One region of the Streptomyces solicamelliae genome, then DNA from elsewhere that is predicted to be linked to it. Evidence: riboswitches for the same ligand, from Rfam matches in the RefSeq annotation. Region 1 holds a riboswitch; each other region holds the start of a gene.
The links. A riboswitch is a leader RNA that binds a small molecule or an ion and turns the genes downstream of it on or off. The one in region 1 is predicted to bind cyclic di-AMP.
Positions count from the first base shown of each region.

Region 2: linked by a shared signal. The riboswitch ahead of ABZO31_RS25265 (M23 family metallopeptidase) and the one ahead of ABZO31_RS03800 (C40 family peptidase) in region 1 are both predicted to bind cyclic di-AMP.
Region 3: linked by a shared signal. The riboswitch ahead of ABZO31_RS13060 (transglycosylase family protein) and the one ahead of ABZO31_RS03800 (C40 family peptidase) in region 1 are both predicted to bind cyclic di-AMP.

Region 1 covers NZ_CP160404.1:815,968-822,336, forward strand. Annotated here, with positions in the region: gene ABZO31_RS03790 (ATP-dependent Clp protease proteolytic subunit) at 7-618, shown strand; gene ABZO31_RS03795 (hypothetical protein) at 625-930, shown strand; cyclic di-AMP (ydaO/yuaA leader) riboswitch at 1,235-1,434, shown strand; gene ABZO31_RS03800 (C40 family peptidase) at 1,438-1,914, shown strand; gene ABZO31_RS03805 (ATP-binding protein) at 2,022-2,453, opposite strand; gene ABZO31_RS03810 (8-amino-7-oxononanoate synthase) at 2,681-3,847, opposite strand; gene bioB (biotin synthase BioB) at 3,990-5,264, shown strand; gene ABZO31_RS03820 (adenosylmethionine--8-amino-7-oxononanoate transaminase) at 5,257-6,369, shown strand, end outside.
Region 2 covers NZ_CP160404.1:5,434,063-5,440,431, forward strand. Annotated here, with positions in the region: gene ABZO31_RS25250 (DNA gyrase/topoisomerase IV subunit A) at 1-250, opposite strand, end outside; gene ABZO31_RS25255 (M16 family metallopeptidase) at 440-1,804, shown strand; gene ABZO31_RS25260 (M16 family metallopeptidase) at 1,801-3,198, shown strand; cyclic di-AMP (ydaO/yuaA leader) riboswitch at 3,400-3,564, shown strand; gene ABZO31_RS25265 (M23 family metallopeptidase) at 3,577-4,347, shown strand; gene ABZO31_RS25270 (GntR family transcriptional regulator) at 4,548-5,255, shown strand; gene ABZO31_RS25275 (HPr family phosphocarrier protein) at 5,481-5,762, opposite strand; gene ABZO31_RS25280 (GNAT family N-acetyltransferase) at 5,935-6,369, shown strand, end outside.
Region 3 covers NZ_CP160404.1:2,840,221-2,846,589, forward strand. Annotated here, with positions in the region: gene ABZO31_RS13045 (DUF501 domain-containing protein) at 1-76, opposite strand, end outside; gene ABZO31_RS13050 (FtsB family cell division protein) at 148-621, opposite strand; gene eno (phosphopyruvate hydratase) at 720-2,000, opposite strand; gene ABZO31_RS13060 (transglycosylase family protein) at 2,288-2,995, opposite strand; cyclic di-AMP (ydaO/yuaA leader) riboswitch at 2,999-3,175, opposite strand; gene ABZO31_RS13065 (transglycosylase family protein) at 3,448-4,380, opposite strand; gene ABZO31_RS13070 (cytochrome P450 family protein) at 4,560-5,801, opposite strand; gene ABZO31_RS13075 (nucleoside triphosphate pyrophosphohydrolase) at 5,811-6,369, opposite strand, start outside.

The sequences.
Region 1 (6,369 bases):
GCCGCCATGCAGAACCGCTACGTCCTGCCCGAGTTCACCGAGCGCACCAGCTACGGGAGCCGCACCCTCGATCCGTACTCCAAGCTCCTGGAGGAGCGGATCGTCTTCCTCGGCACGCCGATCGACGAGACCTCGGCGAACGACGTGATCGCCCAGCTGCTGCACCTCGAGTACGCCGACCCCGACCGGGAGATCGCGCTCTACATCAACTCGCCCGGCGGCTCGCCGAGTGCCATGGCCTCGATCTACGACACGATGCAGGTCATCACCTGCGAGGTCGCGACGACCTGCCTCGGCCAGGCCGTGTCGACGGCCGCCGTCCTGCTCGCCGCCGGCGCGCCCGGCAAGCGGATGGCCCTGCCCGGGGCGCGCATCGTGCTCGAGCAGCCGGGCACGGACGAGCCGGTGCAGGGGCAGCCCAGCGACCTGGAGATCCAGGCGGCGGAGATGCTGCGGCTGCGCGCCATGGTCGCCGGGATGCTGACCGAGCACACCGGGCAGAGCCGCGAGCGGATCGACGCCGACCTCGACCGCCTCTCGGTCTTCGACGCCGGGCAGGCCGTGGAGTACGGGCTCGTGGACCACGTGGTGCAGAACCGCGGCGCCGGACCGAGGTGAGCGCAGGTGGTCCCCGAACTGCCGCCGCTCCCCGCCCTCACCCGCGCCGAGGGTGAGTTGGTCGACGCGTACCTCGAAGTCGTCGACCAACTGGGGAGAATCAATCCATCCAGGGCATCGCATACCTATGGGGCCCTGAGGGCGGCTCAGGCCCTGGTGGGACGGGCGGTCGCCCTGCGGGACGCCCTGGAAGTCATGCACCGGCGCGGGGAGAGCGAGGTCCACGCGGCCACATTGGCGCGCGCCCTGCGGGTGTTGGACGGCGAGCGCCGCGCACACCGGGTCACCCTGGCCGACTCCTCCGCCAGTTGACAGTTCCGCATGTCGTGTCCAGGGCCAGTCGGTCGCAGGAACCCTCGCTCGATCGGCGTAGTCGACGAATCGACTTGTGTCGCGGGTGAGTTGCGCAACCGGTGTACGCATTTGGCGGAATGAACTATTCCGGTGCTGGTACGGGGCTCATCCGCCAAACCTCCGCTGATCACAAAGACTGCCTGTCCACCCGATCGGATCAGTCGTGAGCAGCCTCACATCACCTCGTTTCAGCTCGGATTTCGGCACGAGCTGGGTCAAGATCCCTGTCGACGACAAGCCCCCGCCATCCCCGGCGGGGCGGTCCGGGCGGACGCCGAGTCCTGCCGCCGCTCCGGACGTCTGGTCGACAGAGTGGATCGGCAGGAGTGGAGGACCCAGGCAACACGGACCGGCCGTACGCACGACCACGGCAGGTCCTCGGGGTGAAGCCGCAGCCGCGGCCGGGCTTCTTCGGGCCCGAACCCGACAGGTCATCCTTCACAGGCGGCTGACGAAGGGTTGCGCATGTCTGCGCAGATTCATGTCCCGTCCCTGCTCTCCCGGGCCGGCGCCGTATCGGCCCTGACCCTCGCCGCCGTCGGCGGCACGCTCCTCGCCCCCGGCGCGGCGCCCGAGGCCGAGGCGGCCACCGTGTACGCGAGCAAGGCGCTCGGCGTCGCCGCGTCGAAGAAGGGCGCCCCCTACAAGTACGGCGCGACCGGGCCCAGCAGGTTCGACTGCTCGGGGCTCACGCTCTACTCGTACAAGCGCGCGGGCAAGGCGCTGCCCCGCACGGCGCAGCAGCAGTACAACAAGACCCGGCACATCGCGGCCTCCGGCCGGGCCAAGGGCGACCTGGTCTTCTTCCACTCCGGCGGACGCGTCTACCACGTCGGCATCTACGCCGGGAACGGCAGGATCTGGCACTCCCCCAAGACGGGCTCGTGGGTGAAGCTCGACCGGATCTGGTCCTCGAAGGTCTGGTACGGCAGGGTCCGCTGACGCGGCGGCCGCCCCGGTTCAGTGTCCCGTCACCGGGGCGGCCGGCAGGGTGAGCCCGAGACCGGCGAGCGCGCCGCCGGTCACCCCCTGTCGGTCGGGGGACGGGGTCAGTTGGGGGACGGGGTGGTCCAGGGGAGTTCGATCCAGACCGTCTTGCCGCCGTCGTCGGTCGGGCGGACCGAGAGCCTGCCGCCGCACTCGGCGGTCAGCCAGCGGATGATCACCATGCCGCGCCCGTTGTCCTGCTGGACGGCGGCGGGCAGCCGCTGGGGCCAGCGGGGGTGGCTGTCGGTGACGCCGATGTGCAGCTGCTCGTCGCGTTCGAGGCGGACGTCGACGGTGAAGGTGGGCGACTGGCCGAAGGTGTGCTGGACGGCGTTGGTGGCCAGTTCGGAGACGATCAGACGGACGGTGTCGGAGGTCTCGGAACCCTCGTCGAGGCCCCAGCCGGCGAGCACGCCGGCGACGTATCTGCGGGCCGTGGAGACCGAGGCCGGATCGCTCGGCAGAGTGAGGGTTGCTTCTTGATGGTCTGCCATGGCGACGCTGTCCCTTTCCCACCGGGGCGCCCGGCCCCGGATTGCGCTTCGCGCCAGAGTGCCACCGTTCCGGGGGACCTGGGAGGTGTTTCACGGAGATATGCGTAAATCTGTCGCTCGATGCGGTGAACTCTGCGATGCCAGAACGCATTTGAGGGCCGGTCTGCTCGACGGCCGGACCCCGGCCCCGAGTCCGGCACCGGCCCCGGCCCCGAGTCCGCCGGAGGTCAGGCCTCCGGTGCCGTGCGCAGGATCGTGGCGACGGCCTCGTCGACCTGCTGGTCCGTGAGGTCGGCGCGGGCCGTCAGCCGCAGCCGCGAGATGCCGTCCGGCACCGACGGCGGCCGGAAGCAGCCGACGCCCAGACCCTGTTCGCGGCAGTCCGCGGCCCAGCGCAGCGCCGCGTCCGGGGAGGGCGCGTGCACCGACACCACCGCCGCGTCGGGGCGGGCCGCGGTCAGCCCGGCGTCGGTGAGCCCACGGTGCAGGGCGGCGGCGACGGTACGGGCCCGCTCCGCGAGTCCCGGCTCCTCGCGGATCAGCCGCAGGCTCGCGAGAGCGGCGCCGACGGCGGCCGGGGCGAGGCCGGTGTCGAAGATGAACGTGCGGGCCGCGTTGACCAGGTGCTCGATCACCCTGGCCGGGCCGAGGACCGCGCCGCCCTGGCTGCCCAGCGACTTGGACAGGGTGAGGGTGGCGACCACGTCCGGGTCGCCGGCGAGCCCCGCCTCGTGCAGGGCGCCCCGGCCGCCCTCGCCGAGGACGCCGAAGCCGTGGGCGTCGTCCACGACCAGCGCGGCCGGGCCGTGGGCGCGGCAGGCGGCGGCGAGCTCGGCCAGCGGGGCCTTGTCGCCGTCGACGGAGAACACCGAGTCGGAGACCACCAGGGCGCGGCGGCCCGGGTGGGCGTCGAGGGTCTTGCGTACCGCCTCGGGGTCGGTGTGCGGGACGATCGCGGTCTCGGCGCGGGAGAGGCGGCAGCCGTCGACGATGGAGGCGTGGTTGGCGGCGTCCGAGACGGTCAGCGAGCCGTGACCGCCGAGCGCGGTGAGCGCGGCGAGGTTGGCGGTGTAGCCGGAGGAGAAGACCAGGGCGGCCTCGAAGCCGCAGAACGCGGCGAGCTCCCGGTCCAGCCGGGTGTGCAGCGCCGTCGTGCCGGTGACCAGGCGCGAGCCGGTGGAGCCGGCGCCCCAGCGCAGGGCGGCCTCGGCTGCCGCCTCCTTGACCTCGGCACGGTGGGTCAGGCCCAGGTAGTCGTTGCTCGCGAGGTCCAGGACGTCCGGTTCGGCGGCGCGGGGGCGCAGCGTCCGGACGAGTCCGGCGTCCGTACGGCGGCGGGCCTCGGCGTCGGTCCAGTCGAACGCGCGTCGGCGCGGGTCCACGGCCTGGGACATGACAGATCCTTTTGTAGGCAGCGCACAGACCCTAACCGCAGGACGCCGAGGTCGGGGTGTGGTCATACACACACCTCGAACGGGCCCGTTTGTTCGGATCCTCCTTGGCCGAAAGGCGTGACGTAGGTCAGGATCAGCCCTTATGGACCTGCTGAACACGCTGGTGGAGAAGGGCCTGCGGCGCGAGCTGCCGACCCGTGAAGAAGCGCTCGCCGTGCTGGCGACCTCCGACGACGAACTGCTCGATGTGGTGGCCGCTGCCGGCAAGGTGCGCCGTCAGTGGTTCGGCCGCCGGGTCAAGCTCAATTACCTGGTCAACCTGAAGTCCGGGCTGTGCCCCGAGGACTGCTCGTACTGCTCGCAGCGCCTCGGCTCCACGGCCGGGATCCTCAAGTACACCTGGCTGAAGCCGGAGGAGGCCTCCCAGGCGGCCGCCGCCGGTGTCGCGGGCGGTGCGAAGCGGGTCTGCCTGGTCGCGAGCGGCCGCGGTCCGACGGACCGGGACGTGGAGCGGGTCGGGAAGACGATCGAGACGATCAAGGAGCAGAACGAGGGCATCGAGGTCTGCGCCTGTCTCGGTCTGCTCTCCGACGGCCAGGCCGAGCGGCTCAAGGACGCCGGCGCCGACGCGTACAACCACAACCTGAACACGTCCGAGGGGACGTACGGGGAGATCACCACCACCCACACCTACGCGGACCGCGTGGACACCGTGCAGAAGGCGCACGCGGCCGGCCTGTCGGCCTGCTCGGGCCTGATCGCGGGCATGGGCGAGGCCGACGAGGACCTGGTCGACGTGGTGTACGCGCTGCGCGAGCTGGACTCGGACTCGGTGCCGGTCAACTTCCTGATCCCGTTCGAGGGCACCCCCCTCGCGAAGGAGTGGCACCTCACCCCGCAGCGCTGTCTGCGGATCCTGGCCATGGTCCGCTTCGTCTGCCCCGACGTGGAGGTCCGGATCGCGGGCGGCCGTGAGGTGCACCTGCGGTCGATGCAGCCGCTGGCGCTGCACATCGCCAACTCGATCTTCCTCGGCGACTACCTGACCAGTGAGGGCCAGGCCGGTCAGGCCGACCTCGACATGATCGCCGACGCCGGCTTCGAGGTGGAGGGCGCCGGGACGACGACGCTGCCCGCGCACCGTGCCGACGCGCTCGCCGCGGCGGGCGGCGGCTGCGGTTCCGGCGCGGCGGCGGGCGGCTGCGGCTCGTCCGCTTCCGCGGACGCGGATGCCGCAGCGTGCGGCTCGCACGCGGGCGGCGGCTGCGGTCCGTGCGGCGGGCACGCGGCGGCGGAGCCGGCCTCCGAGCCGGTCGCCGCCGAGGCGCCGTCGGCCGAGGACGCCAACCCCGCCCGTACCGACCTGGTGGCCGTGCGCCGCCGCGGCGCGGGCACGGACCTGGCGCCGAATGCGTAACGACGAACTGCTCGCCTTGGACCGGGCGCACGTCTGGCACCCGTACGGCCCCATGCCGGGCCGTGCGGAGCCGCTGGTCGTCGCGTCCGCGTCCGGGGTACGGCTCAGGCTCGCCGAACCGGCCCACGGGCAGGACGAGCTGATCGACGGCATGTCGTCCTGGTGGTCGGCGATCCACGGCTACAACCACCCCGTCCTGAACGAGGCGGCGCGCGGTCAGCTCGACCGGATGAGCCATGTGATGTTCGGCGGGCTCACCCACGAGCCCGCGGTCCGGCTCGCCGCAAGGCTGGTCGAGATCACCCCCGGGCCGCTGCAGCACGTCTTCCTCAGCGACTCGGGCTCGGTGTCCGTCGAGGTCGCCGCGAAGATGTGCCTGCAGTACTGGCGCTCCGTGGGCCGGCCGGCCAAGCAGCGGCTGCTGACCTGGCGCGGCGGCTACCACGGGGACACCTGGCAGCCGATGTCGGTGTGCGACCCCGAGGGCGGGATGCACGAGCTCTGGTCCGGGGTGCTGCCCCGGCAGCTGTTCGTCGACGCGCCGCCGGCGGCGTACGAGGAGTCGTACGCGCAGCTGCTGCGCGAGGCGGTCGCGCGGCACGCGGACGAGCTGGCGGCGGTCATCGTGGAGCCGGTGGTGCAGGGCGCGGGCGGGATGCGGTTCCACGCGCCGGAGTACCTGCGGGTGCTGCGCGAGGCGTGCGACGAGCACGGCGTGCTGCTGGTGTTCGACGAGATCGCGACCGGGTTCGGCCGGACGGGCACGCTGTTCGCGGCGGACGCGGCCGGTGTCGCGCCGGACGTGATGTGCGTGGGCAAGGCGCTGACCGGCGGCTATCTGTCGATGGCGGCGACGCTGTGCACGTCGGAGGTGGCCGACGGGATCTCGCGCGGCGAGGTCCCGGTGCTGGCCCACGGCCCGACGTTCATGGGCAACCCCCTCGCCTCGTCGGTGGCCTGCGCCTCGATCGACCTGCTCCTGTCGCAGGACTGGCAGACGGAGGTCAAGCGGATCGAGGGCGGCCTGCGCGAGGGCTTGGAGCCGGCCCGCACGCTCCCGGGCGTCCGGGATGTCCGGGTCCTCGGCGCCATCGGCGTGGTCCAG
Region 2 (6,369 bases), 4.6 Mb from region 1:
CCTCGCCGACGACACGGGCGCACTTCACATAGCCGCGGTCGGGCCGCAGGCCCATCTCGGACATCTGGTAGACGATGCGTCGCTGGACCGGCTTCATGCCGTCGCGGGCGTCGGGCAGAGCGCGCGAGTAGATCACCGAGTACGCGTACTCGAGGAAGGAGCCCTGCATCTCGTCGACGACGTCGATGTCGAGGATCCTCTCCTCGAACGCGTCGTCCGGCGGCGGTGTCTTCGTGCTGCGGCGGGCCATCGCGGCTGCGGCTCCTTCACCAACAAGGTTGATCTGACGCGGACCATTGTGGACCGTCGCACCGACAACGCCGACCGCGACCCGGAAGAGGGACAGTTCGATGCGGCGGGAACTTCGCGAGGTGTCGGTGCGCTTGCATACAGTGGCAGGACTCTTCCACATCTCCACCTCGCGATCGAAGGGACGTACATGCCCATGGGTCACACGGCCACAGCCCAGGCCGGCTCCGGCGGCCTGACAGCGACCGAGCACCGGCTGGCCAACGGCCTGCGCGTGGTGCTCTCCGAGGACCACCTGACCCCGGTCGCCGCGGTCTGCCTCTGGTACGACGTCGGCTCGCGCCACGAGGTCCCGGGCCGCACCGGCCTCGCGCACCTCTTCGAGCACCTGATGTTCCAGGGCTCGCAGCAGGTCAAGGGCAACGGGCACTTCGAGCTGGTGCAGGGCGCCGGCGGCTCGCTGAACGGCACGACGAGCTTCGAGCGCACCAACTACTTCGAGACCATGCCCACCCATCAGCTGGAGCTGGCGCTCTGGCTGGAGGCGGACCGCATGGGCTCGCTGCTCGCCGCCCTGGACGACGAGTCCATGGAGAACCAGCGCGACGTGGTGAAGAACGAGCGCCGCCAGCGTTACGACAACGTGCCGTACGGCACCGCCTTCGAGAAGCTCACCGCGCTCGCCTACCCCGAGGGCCACCCGTACCACCACACCCCGATCGGCTCCATGGCCGACCTGGACGCCGCCACCCTCGAGGACGCCCGGAACTTCTTCCGTACGTACTACGCGCCCAACAACGCGGTGCTCTCGGTCGTCGGCGACATCGACCCCGAGCAGACCCTCGCCTGGATCGAGAAGTACTTCGGCTCCATCGCGTCCCACGACGGCAAGCAGCCGCCGCGCGACGGCACGCTGCCGGAGACCATCGGCGAGCAGCTGCGCGAGGTCGTCGAGGAGGAGGTCCCGGCCCGCGCGCTGATGGCCGCCTACCGCCTGCCGCACGACGGCACCCGCGAGTGCGACGCGGCCGACCTGGCCCTGACCGTCCTCGGCGGCGGCGAGTCCTCCCGGCTGCACAACCGGCTGGTCCGCCGCGACCGCACCGCCGTCGCCGCCGGCTTCGGCCTGCTGCGGCTGGCCGGCGCGCCGTCCCTCGGCTGGCTGGACGTGAAGACCTCCGGCGGCGTCGAGGTGCCGCAGATCGAGGCGGCCGTCGACGAGGAGCTCGCGCGGTTCGCCGCCGAGGGCCCGACGGCCGAGGAGATGGAGCGCGCCCAGGCGCAGTTGGAGCGCGAGTGGCTGGACCGGCTCGGCACGGTCGCCGGCCGTGCTGACGAACTGTGCCGGTTCGCGGTGCTGTTCGGCGACCCGCAGCTGGCGCTGACGGCCGTGCAGCGGGTGCTGGACGTCACCGCCGAGGAGGTGCAGGCCGTCGCCAAGGCCCGGCTGCGCCCCGACAACCGGGCGGTGCTGGTGTACGAGCCGATCACCGCCGACCCGGCCGCGGAGGCCGCCGAGAGCGACAGCGACGAGGAAGAGGGAGCCGGCCAGTGAGCGACGCCGCCGCGTCTTTGACGACGATGGAGTTCCACCCGCAGCCGCAGCCGGGCGACGCCCGCCCCTGGGCCTTCCCGGCGCCCGAGCGCGGCTCGCTCGACAACGGGCTGACGGTCCTGCGCTGTCACCGCCCCGGCCAGCAGGTGGTGGCCGTCGAGATCGTCCTCGACGCCCCGCTGGACGCCGAGCCGGCCGGTTTGGACGGCGTGGCCACGATCATGGCGCGGGCACTGTCCGAGGGCACCGACAAGCACTCCGCCGAGGAGTTCGCCGCCGAACTCGAGCGCTGCGGCGCCACCCTGGACGCACACGCCGACCACCCGGGCGTGCGGGTCTCCCTGGAGGTCCCGGTCTCCCGGCTGCCGAAGGCGCTCGGTCTGCTCGCCGAGGCCCTGCGCGCGCCCGCGTTCGTCGACACCGAGATCGAGCGCCTGGTGCGCAACCGGCTCGACGAGATCCCGCACGAGCAGGCCAACCCGGGCCGCCGCGCGGCCAAGCAGCTCTCCAAGGAGCTGTTCCCGGCCGGTACGCGCATGTCGCGGCCCCGCCAGGGCACCGAGGAGACGGTGGCCGCCATCGACGCCGCGGCCGTCCGCGCCTTCTACGAGGCGCACGTCCGGCCCGCCAACGCCACCGCGGTGGTCGTCGGCGACCTCACCGGCGTCGACCTGGACGCTCTGCTCGCCGACACCCTCGGCGACTGGAGCGGCGACACCGCGGAGCCGCACCCGGTCGCGCCGATCACTGCCGACGACACCGGCCGCGTGATCATCGTCGACCGCCCCGGCGCCGTCCAGACGCAGCTGCTGATCGGCCGCGTCGGCCCGGACCGGCACGACAGGGTGTGGCCGGCCCAGGTGCTCGGCACGTACTGCCTCGGCGGCACCCTCACCTCCCGGCTCGACCGCGTGCTGCGCGAGGAGAAGGGCTACACGTACGGCGTGCGCGCCTTCGCGCAGGTGCTCCGCTCGGACGACCACGGAAACGGCGCGTCGATGCTCGCCATCAACGGATCCGTCGACACCCCCAACACCGGCCCGGCACTTGACGACCTGTGGAAAGTGCTGCGCACCCTCGCCGCCGGAGGGCTGACGGACGCCGAGCGCGACGTGGCGGTGCAGAACCTGGTGGGCGTGGCGCCGCTCAAGTACGAGACCGCCGCCTCGGTCGCCGGCACTCTCGCCGACCAGGTCGAGCAGCGTCTTCCGGACGATTTCCAGGCGCAGTTGTACGCCCGGCTCGTCGAGACGGGCACGGTCGAGGCGACCGCCGCGGTCGTCAACGCCTTCCCGGTGGACCGGTTGGTGACGGTCCTGGTCGGCGACGCGGCCGAGATCGAGGAGCCGGTGCGCGCCCTCGGCATCGGCGAAGTCACCGTCGTGACCGGCTGATCGCCCCGGCCGCAGGCCGCTGAGAGGACCCCGATGCCCCGGTGCGTCGGGGTCCTCCTGTTTGTCCGGTTCAAAGAGGAAAGCATGCGTATGCCCTGTGGGATGCGCTACAAACTTCCGTGTCTGTTTGGCGATTGAAAGACCGGCCGCTTAGCGTCGACCCGGCTGTTCGTCGGTTGTACGCGCCGCATTCGCGGCAACGGACAGTCATCGCCGAGTCCCCGAAGGCGCGAGCCTGGGGAGCCGGGGACCCACCGCAGTCCCTGGGGTGAATCGGACGCCTTCGCCTTCGGGTGGAGGGGCCCGTAGGAGACCTTCCTGCTCCGAACCCGTCAGCTAACCCGGTAGGCGAGAAGGAAGGAAAGGATCAGCCACTTCATGGCGTTCACCCGTGCCACCGGGAAGCATCGTGGTCCGAGCCGACTGGCGCGCCGCAGCGCGGGCGTCGCCGGCGTCGCCGCCCTCGCCACCACCGGCGTGATCGGCACCATCGCCTCCCCGGCGTTCGCCGCCGACACGGAAGCCGCCGCCCTCGAGGACACCGGCCTGACCCAGGCGATCAGTGTGGACTCGCTCGCGGACCGCATCAATGCCCAGGCCGCCGCCCAGGAGCGGGAGGCCTTCGAGGCCGCCGCCAAGGCGAAGGCCGAGGCCGAGGCGAAGCGCAAGGCCGAGGCCCGGGCCAAGAAGATCCGAGAGGAGCGCGAGCGCGCCGCCCGCGAGGCCGAGCGCAAGCGCCTGCACTCCTTCCGGCTGCCCATCGCCGGCACGTACGTCACCACCGGCTACAAGACCGGCGGCTCCCTCTGGTCCTCCGGCAGCCACTCCGGCATCGACTTCAAGGCTCCCTACGGCAGCACCGTCGTCTCCGTCGGCGCCGGCACGGTCGTCGAGGCCGGCTGGGGCGGCGCGTACGGCAACAACGTCGTGATCAAGATGCTCGACGGCACGTACACCCAGTACGGCCACCTCGCCTCGGTCACCGTCTCGGTCGGCCAGTCCGTCATGCCCGGCCAGCAGATAGGCGTCTCCGGCTCGACCGGCAACTCCACCGGACCGCACCTCCACTTCGAGGCGCGCTCCGGCGCCGACTACGGCTCGGACATCAACCCGCTCGCGTATCTGCGCGCCCGCGGCGTGAACGTCTGACGGCACGGCAGGCAGCGCCACCTTCATCGCATCGGAAAAGCCCCGGCTCGTACGGAGTCGGGGCTTTTCCGCGTCCAAAAGACATCCATGATTCACGACCGGCCGTCGGAATTACCGCTTCTCTGCAATAGAGTCACGGAAGAGTCGGCGAACAGGGGACCGTCGGCGGGTTTCACGCGGATTAAGGCGGAGGTCGGGACATGCGCATTCCCGCGCATTCGGTATGCACGGCGATCCGGGACGACATCGTCTCCGGTGTCTTCGAGCGGGGCAGCCGGCTGACCGAGGAGCAGCTGGCTCGCCGGTACGGGGTCTCCCGCGTCCCGGTCCGCGAGGCGCTGCGCACCCTGGAGTCCGAGGGCTTCGTGGTCAGCCGCAGGCACGCCGGCGCGCATGTCGCCGAGCCGACCGAGCAGGAGGCCGCCGACCTGCTCGACGTCCGGTCCCTGCTCGAACCCCTCGCCGCGGGCCGGGCCGCCCAGCGTCGCACCGAGGCGCACCTCAAAGTGCTGCGCGGCCTGGTGCGACTGGGGCAGGAGCGGGCCCGGCGCGGTCAGGGGGAGGACCTGCGCTCGCTCGGCGGCTGGTTCCACGAGACCCTCGCGCAGGCCTCCGGCAGTCCGGCTCTCACCTCGCTGCTGACCCAGTTGCGGCACAAGATCGCCTGGATGTACGCGGTCGAGACCTCGGCCCGCCCCGTGGACACCTGGGCCGAGCACGGCGCGATCGTGGACGCCGTGGCCCGCGGCGACGCCGAGCGGGCGCGTGCGCTCACCGCACTGCACGCCGAACGCACCCTTCCGCTGCACCGGCTGCGGCACCCGGAACGGGACCGCGAGCGGGACCGCGCGAGGGGTCGTGTGAGTACTTCGCAACATCCCGTAAACACTGCGGGATCACTGCATTAACAGACGCGCCGTATACAAAGAAGAGCAATTCGCGGGACGGGAGAATTCTCCTGCGCCCCCAATTCGGCCTGCCCGGAATTCAGGGCGGCGGATTCGGGATGCGGCCGGCCGGTGTCGACGATTCCCCTGGATTGTCCTTGGTGAACGTGAGAGCCGCCCCGCCGGAATTCCGGCACGGGACGGCTCTTCGTTTCGGGCGCAGGGCTCCCGGATCCCGACGGGGGATCAGACGGTCTCGGGCAGCTCGTCCAGACCCTCGGCCACCAGCTTCGCCAGACGGTCCAGGGCGGCCTCGGCGCCCTCCGCGTCCGACGAGAGCACGATCTCCTCGCCGCCCTGCGCACCCAGACCGAGGACCGCGAGCATCGAGGCGGCGTTGACCGGGTTGCCGTCGGCCTTGGCGATCGTCACCGGGATGCCGGAGGCCGTGGTGGCACGGACGAAGATGGAGGCGGGGCGGGCGTGCAGGCCCTCGGCCCAGCCGACGTTGACGCGGCGCTCTGCCATGGTGTTGCCCTTCGAGTCTCAGGGAGTTGTCTAGACCAGTCTCGCACAGCTTGCCGGGTGGCTCGTACCGCCCGCCGCCCCGGTGTGGGCCCCCGGGTCCCCCTCACCCTGCACGGCACCGACCGGGTGCGCGACCGGTGCCCGTGGCCCGACCCGGCCGTAGGCTTGCGCCATGCACACGCCGTCGGAACACGCGTACCCCGACCACTGGGAGGCCGACGTCGTGCTGCGCGACGGTGGCACCGCGCGGATCAGGCCGATCACCGTCGACGACGCCGACCGGCTGGTCAGCTTCTACGAGCAGGTGTCGGACGAGTCGAAGTACTACCGCTTCTTCGCCCCGTATCCGCGGCTCTCCGCCAAGGACGTGCACCGCTTCACCCATCACGACTACGTGGACCGGGTCGGGCTCGCGGCCACCGTGGGCGGCGAGTTCATCGCCACCGTCCGCTACGACCGCATCGACGAGCACGGCCGCCCGGCGCCCGAGCCCGCCGACGAGGCCGAGGTCGCCTTCCTCGTGCAGGACGCCCACCAGGGGCGCGGCGTCGCCTCCGCGCTGCTCGAGCACATCGCGGCGGTGGCGCGGGAGCGGGGGATCCGCCGG
Region 3 (6,369 bases), 2.0 Mb from region 1:
CGAGCTGTGCCTCGAACGCGGCGACGTCGGCCTCGGTGGGCGCGGTGGATGCGGTCTGCGGAGGGGGCGTTTCCATGCGTGCGTCAGTCTTCTCGTCGTCGGTTCGGGGTCGGTTCAAGGCCGGTTCCGGGTCGCCCCCATCATCCCTCAGCGGCGCGCGTCGGCGTGGTCGACGCCTTCCCAGAGGTCGGAGTACCAGGCGCGGCCGTCGCCGCCGGCGTCGGAGCGCGGGCGGCCGGAGGCCCCAGGGTCGTTCACGGTGAAGCCGGTCTCGCCGGGCATCACGAAGTGCAGGTGCTCGCGGGCGAGCCGGCGGACGTACGCGGGGTCCTGCAGCCGGGCCTTCTCGTCGCGCAGCTCCTCGACCCGCTCGGCGGCCTCGGCGGCCTGCCGCTCCTGGTCGGCGATGGCGGTCTGCTGGGAGACGTACTGCCGCATCGGATAGGCGAGGGCCACCACCAGCGAGCAGACCACCAGGGCGAGGAAGGCGGCCCGGCCGGTGAGCCGGGAGCGGCGGGCCTGCCGGCGGGTCTGGGAGCGGTAGACACGGGCGGCGGTCTGCTCGCCGAGCAGCCGCAGCCGGGTCGCGGTCGAGAACCGGTCCCGGTCCTTCGCGGCCATGTCGTACGCCTCCCCTGGTCCCCTGCTCACACGCGCGTCCCCGCACACGGTACGGGACCGGGTACGGGGACGCGGGGAAGCCGCCCTGCGGCCGAGTGTCAGCCCTTGAAGCGCGGGAAGGCGCTGCGGCCGGCGTAGACCGCGGCGTCGTCGAGGATCTCCTCGATGCGCAGCAGCTGGTTGTACTTGGCGACGCGGTCCGAGCGGGCCGGGGCGCCGGTCTTGATCTGGCCGCAGTTGGTGGCGACGGCCAGGTCGGCGATGGTGACGTCCTCGGTCTCGCCGGAGCGGTGGGACATCATGCACTTGTAGCCGTTGCGCTGGGCCATCTCGACGGCGTCCAGGGTCTCGGTCAGCGAACCGATCTGGTTGACCTTGACCAGCAGCGCGTTGGCGGTGTTGGTGTCGATGCCGCGGGCGAGGCGCTCGGGGTTGGTGACGAACAGGTCGTCGCCGACCAGCTGGACCTTCTCGCCGAGCAGGTCGGTGAGGGTCTTCCAGCCGTCCCAGTCCTCCTCGTTCAGCGGGTCCTCGATGGAGACCATCGGGTACGCGTCGACGAGCTCGGCGTAGTACGCGCTCATCTCCTCGGCGGTCCGGGTCTTGCCCTCGAACTCGTACGCGCCGTCCTTGTAGAACTCGGTGGCGGCGACGTCCAGCGCGAGCGCGATGTCCTTGCCCGGGGTGTAGCCGGCCTTCTTGATGGCCTCGATGATGAGGTCGAGGGCGGCGCGGTTGGACTCGAGGTTCGGGGCGAAGCCGCCCTCGTCGCCGAGACCGGTGGACAGGCCGCGCTCCTTGAGCACGCCCTTGAGCGCGTGGTAGGTCTCCGCGCCCCAGCGCAGGGCCTCGGAGAAGGACTCCGCGCCGATCGGGGCGATCATGAACTCCTGGATGTCGACGTTGGAGTCCGCGTGGGCGCCACCGTTGAGGATGTTCATCATCGGGACGGGCAGGACGTGCGCGTTCGGGCCGCCGAGGTAGCGGAAGAGCGGCAGGTCCGAGGCCTCGGAGGCGGCGTGCGCCACGGCGAGGGAGACGCCGAGGATGGCGTTGGCGCCGAGGGAGCCCTTGTTGTCGGTGGCGTCCAGGTCGAACATCGCCTGGTCGATCAGGCGCTGCTCGGTGGCGTCGTAGCCGACGAGCTCCGGGCCGATCTGCTCGATGACGGCGAGGACGGCCTTCTCGACACCCTTGCCGCCGTAACGGCTCTTGTCACCGTCGCGCAACTCGATGGCCTCGAAAGCACCGGTGGAGGCGCCGGACGGAACGGCAGCACGGCCGGTGCTGCCGTCGTCGAGGCCGACCTCGACCTCGACCGTGGGGTTGCCTCGGGAGTCCAGGATTTCCCGGGCTACGACGACGTCGATGGACGGCACGAGCATCTCCTTATGGGATGAGACGTGAGAGAAGGTGCGAGGTCTCTTGGCCTTGCGACAAGAGCCTAACCGGCTCGGGGTGCCCGGCCAGTCGGTGCCCGCCCCCTGGGACGAAAAAGGACCCGAGCGCGGGCATCCCGGACGAAAGATCCTCTACTACCCGCAGGTAACCATGCGGAAACCCCGGCCCTGCGCGCACGGGGGGAATTGCGCACAGGGCCGGGGTGGTCACCGCGGGAGGGTCGCACGGCACGGGTGGGCCGCCGGACCCACCCGGGCCGACGGGCTCACTTCAGGTGGAGCTGCTGGCCCGGGTAGATCAGGTCGGCGTCCTCGACGACGTCCTTGTTCAGCTGGAAGAGCTTCTCCCAGCCGCCCTTGACGTCGTGCGCGGCGGCGATCTTGCTCAGGGTGTCGCCGGCGACGACCTTGTACTCGCCGTCACCCTTCGCGACCTTCTTGCCGGTCGGGGTGGTGACGGTCTTCTTGGCGGCCTTCTTGGCGGCCTTCTTGGTGTCGCCGTTCTTCGCGACGGGCTTCGGCGCGGTGCGCTGCTCGCTGCGGGTGGTCGGCTGCTCGGCCTTGCGCTCGGGCTGCGCCTGCTCGGCGGCGCCGGTGTACGCGGCGTTGGACAGGCCCACGCCACAGCTCGGCCACGCGCCCTTGCCCTGGCCGGCCAGGACCTTCTCGGCGATCTGGATCTGCTGGGCCTTGGAGGCCAGGTTGGCGGTCGGGGCGTAGGCGGTGCCGCCGTACGCGGCCCAGGTGGAGGCCGAGAACTGCAGGCCGCCGTAGTAGCCGTTGCCGGTGTTGATGGACCAGTTGCCGCCGGACTCGCACTGGGCGACGCGGTCCCACTCGGAGGCGGTGGCGGCGGAGGCGTTGCCCGCGGCCATCAGCGGCGCGGCGACGGCGACACCGGCGATGCCGGCGAGCGCGACGGCGCGGGTGGCCTTGGAGGAACGGCGGTGTTTGCCCTTGCCGGAAAACAGCATGGAAGTTCTCCTCACCGACGCCTGCGAGGTGAGCTGTCGGGTTCGGGCCGGAAGAGTTGCCCGGCCGCGTGTCCCAGCACGCGGCTTCACCCCAAGCCGGTCGATCGGCCGTCACTGTCTCGACGGCCGGGACCGGCGCTTACCTGGGTCCCCCGCTCCTGCCTTCGGCGCTTGACGCGACGACTGTTCCCGACGGCCGGCGGCAGGATTCGGCGTACCGGTCGGCGGGGCCCGCGGTGGCGAGCGGTCCTGACCGTAGACACAGACCCACCGGAAGTTCAAAGAGCGACATCCCGGAGAAAACGCCCGTACTTGCCAAGTTGCCGGGGCCGTTTCCGCTGGTGAGAGGTGACGGAAGCAAAGTTTGCGGACAGGACACGCCAGTTGGGACGAAGAGACTCATGTCTCACTTACGCAGAACCGGACATAAGGCGTCGAACTGCCCGCCACTCCTACTTCTGTCGGTCGGTCAGTTCCAGGTTCTGGCCAGGGAGAATGAGGTCCGGGTCGCCCCCGACGGTCTCCTTGTTGGCCTTGTAGAGGGCACGCCAGCCGCCGTCGAGCTCGTGCTCGGCCGCGATCTGCGTGAGGTTGTCGCCGGGCTGGACGACGTACTCGCCCGAAGTGTCCGCATTGCCGCCCGTGGCACCCTTGGTCGCGTTCGCATCTGTATCGGCGGTTTCGCCGAGATCGAGGCGGCCGGCGTCACGTGTCGCATCGTCACCCGGCGCGGCATGACGTCCCGATTCGGGCGACTCGCCCGGTTCGTTCGGGTTCTCGCTCGCGGCCTCACCGCGGTGCTTGCCGGTGCCGGGGGCGGCGGGAGTGACGCTGCCCTCGATCGGCGTGACCGGCGTGGCCGGAGTGGCGCCCTCGTCCGACTGCCCGCCCGGCTGACCGGCCGCATCGGGCAGAAGGGACTTCTCGGGCTTCCCAGACGTTTCGTCGTCCTGCGAGCCCTCGGAGCCCTTCCCGTTCCCGTCCTGATTCGCGGATGCATCGGGCGACGCGGACGGATCAGCCGGAGTGCCGGGCAGCACGCCGGTGGAGGGGTCCGCGGGCTTCTTCAGCGTGCCGTCGTCGTTCAGGCCGACGATCGCGGCACAGGTGGCCCAGGTCTTCGCGCCCTGCGCGGCCAGCGCCTTCTCGGCGACCGCGATCTGCTGGCCGCGGCTGGCGAGGTCCGGACGGGCGGCGTACTCGGTGCCGCCGTACGTGTCCCAGGTCTCCTGCGTGAACTGCAGGCCGCCGTACAGCCCGTTACCGAAGTCGGCGCTCCACAGTCCGCCGGACTCGCACTCGGCGACCCGGTCCCAGGTCGCCTCGTCGGCGGCGGAGGCCGAGCCCGCGGCGAGCAGCGGAAGGGCGAGGGCGGATCCGGTCACCCCTGCCGCGACGACGATGGCGGGGGCCTGACGGGGTCTGCGGTGTCGTCCGTTCCCGGAGCGCATGGGGAATGCCTTTCGCGTGACTGCTGAGGTGTCGGTGAAAGTAGCGGCATTCGAACGTGAGTCACAAGTCGATGCAGGGGGGATCACGTAAAGATCACAGTCCTGACGAATCGTCAGTTGTGCGGGACGGTGAACTCCACGGGAAGCGTGCGTAGACCACGCATAATCAGCCCGCCGCGCCACCTCAGTTCGGCCGGATCGGCCCCAAGTCGCAAGTCCGGCAAGCGAGTCAGCAGAGTCGCGAGCGCGGTCTGACCCTCCAGACGGGCCAACGGGGCGCCCAGACAGTAGTGAATCCCGTGCCCGTACCCCAGATGCTGATTGTCACGCCTCGACAGATCGAGAACGTCCGGCTCGGCGAACCGATCCGGGTCCCGGTCGGCGGCCGCGAGCACCACCAGGACCGGGTCGCCGGTCCGGATGTCCTGCCCGCCGAGGGTGAGCGGCTCGGTCGCGAACCGCCAGGTGGCGAGTTCCACGGGCCCGTCGTACCGCAGCAACTCCTCGACACCGGTGGCCAGCAGCTCCGTCTCGCCGGCCGTGAGCGACGCCTGCAGGCGCTCGCGCTGCCCGGGGTTGCGGAGCAGGGCGTACACGCCGTTGCCGATGAGGTTCACGGTGGTCTCGAATCCGGCGAACAGCAGGATGAAGGCCATCGCCGCGGCCTCGTTCTCGGTGAGGTGCTCACCGTGGTCCGAGGCCCGGATGAGCCCGGAGATCAGGTCGTCGCCGGGATCGAGCCGCTTGCGGTGGATCAGCTCCGCGAGGTACCCGCGCATCTTCTTCACCGACCGCGCCACCCCGCCCCGCGGACCGCCGCCGTGCCGGATCATCATCCCGGCCCAGTCCCGGAAGTCGTCCTGGTCCTCGCGGGGCACGCCGAGCAGGTCGCAGATGGCGTAGATGGGGAGCGGGAAGGCGAACTCGTGGATGAGGTCCGCCTCGCCCTTCAAGGCGAACCCGTCGATGAGGTGGTCGGTCAGCTCCTGCACCCGGGGCGCGAACTCGGCGACACGGCGCGGTGTGAACGCCTTCGAGACGAGCCGGCGCAGCCGGGTGTGGTCCGGCGGGTCGATGTTGAGCAGATGCGTCATCAGCTCGGCCTTGCGCTCGCCCGGAATGCCGGTCTTGCCCTTGGCGTGCGCGGGCTCGTCGTGATGCGCCGGGTTCTTCGACAGCCGCTGGTCCGCGAGCGCCTGCCGCGCGTCCCCGTACCGCGTCACCAGCCACGCCTCCACACCGCTCGGCAGCGTGGCCCGGTGCACCGGCGCGTGCTCGCGCAGCCAGGCGTAGGCGGGATAGGGATCGGTGGCGAACTCCCAGCTGAAGAGTTCGGGGACAGGGCTCTGACTCACCCTGCGACGTTACCCCTGCTCCGCCGCCCGGATCGCGTCGCGGTACGCCCGGCCGGCGGCGCGCAGGGCGGCCTCCGGGTCGACGCCCTCCGCCTCGGCGCGGACCGCGAGGGCCAGGAGGTCGTAGCCGATGCCGTCGCCGGACGGCAGAGGGACATCCAGGCCGGCCGTACGGACCCGGCCCGCCAGCTTGGCGGCGAGGGCCAGACCCGGCTGGCCCAGGGGGACGCCGTCCGTCACCGAATCGCGCTGCTTCTCGATCGCCTTCGTCCGAAGCCAGTGCTCCTTGACGTCCTCCGGCGTCTCCGCGTGCGCGTCGCCGAAGACGTGCGGATGCCGGTGGATGAGCTTCTCGACGATCGTCCCGGCGACGTCGTCGATGGAGAACGCCCCGCCGGCGCCGTCACCGTCGTCGTCGCCGTCCTCCCCCTCCTCGTACTCCTCCGCGATCCGCGCGTGGAAGACGACCTGGAGCAGTACGTCGCCGAGCTCCTCGCGCAGCTCGTCCCGGTCCCCGTCCTCGATCGCCTCGACGAGTTCGTACGCCTCCTCGATGCCGTACTTCGCG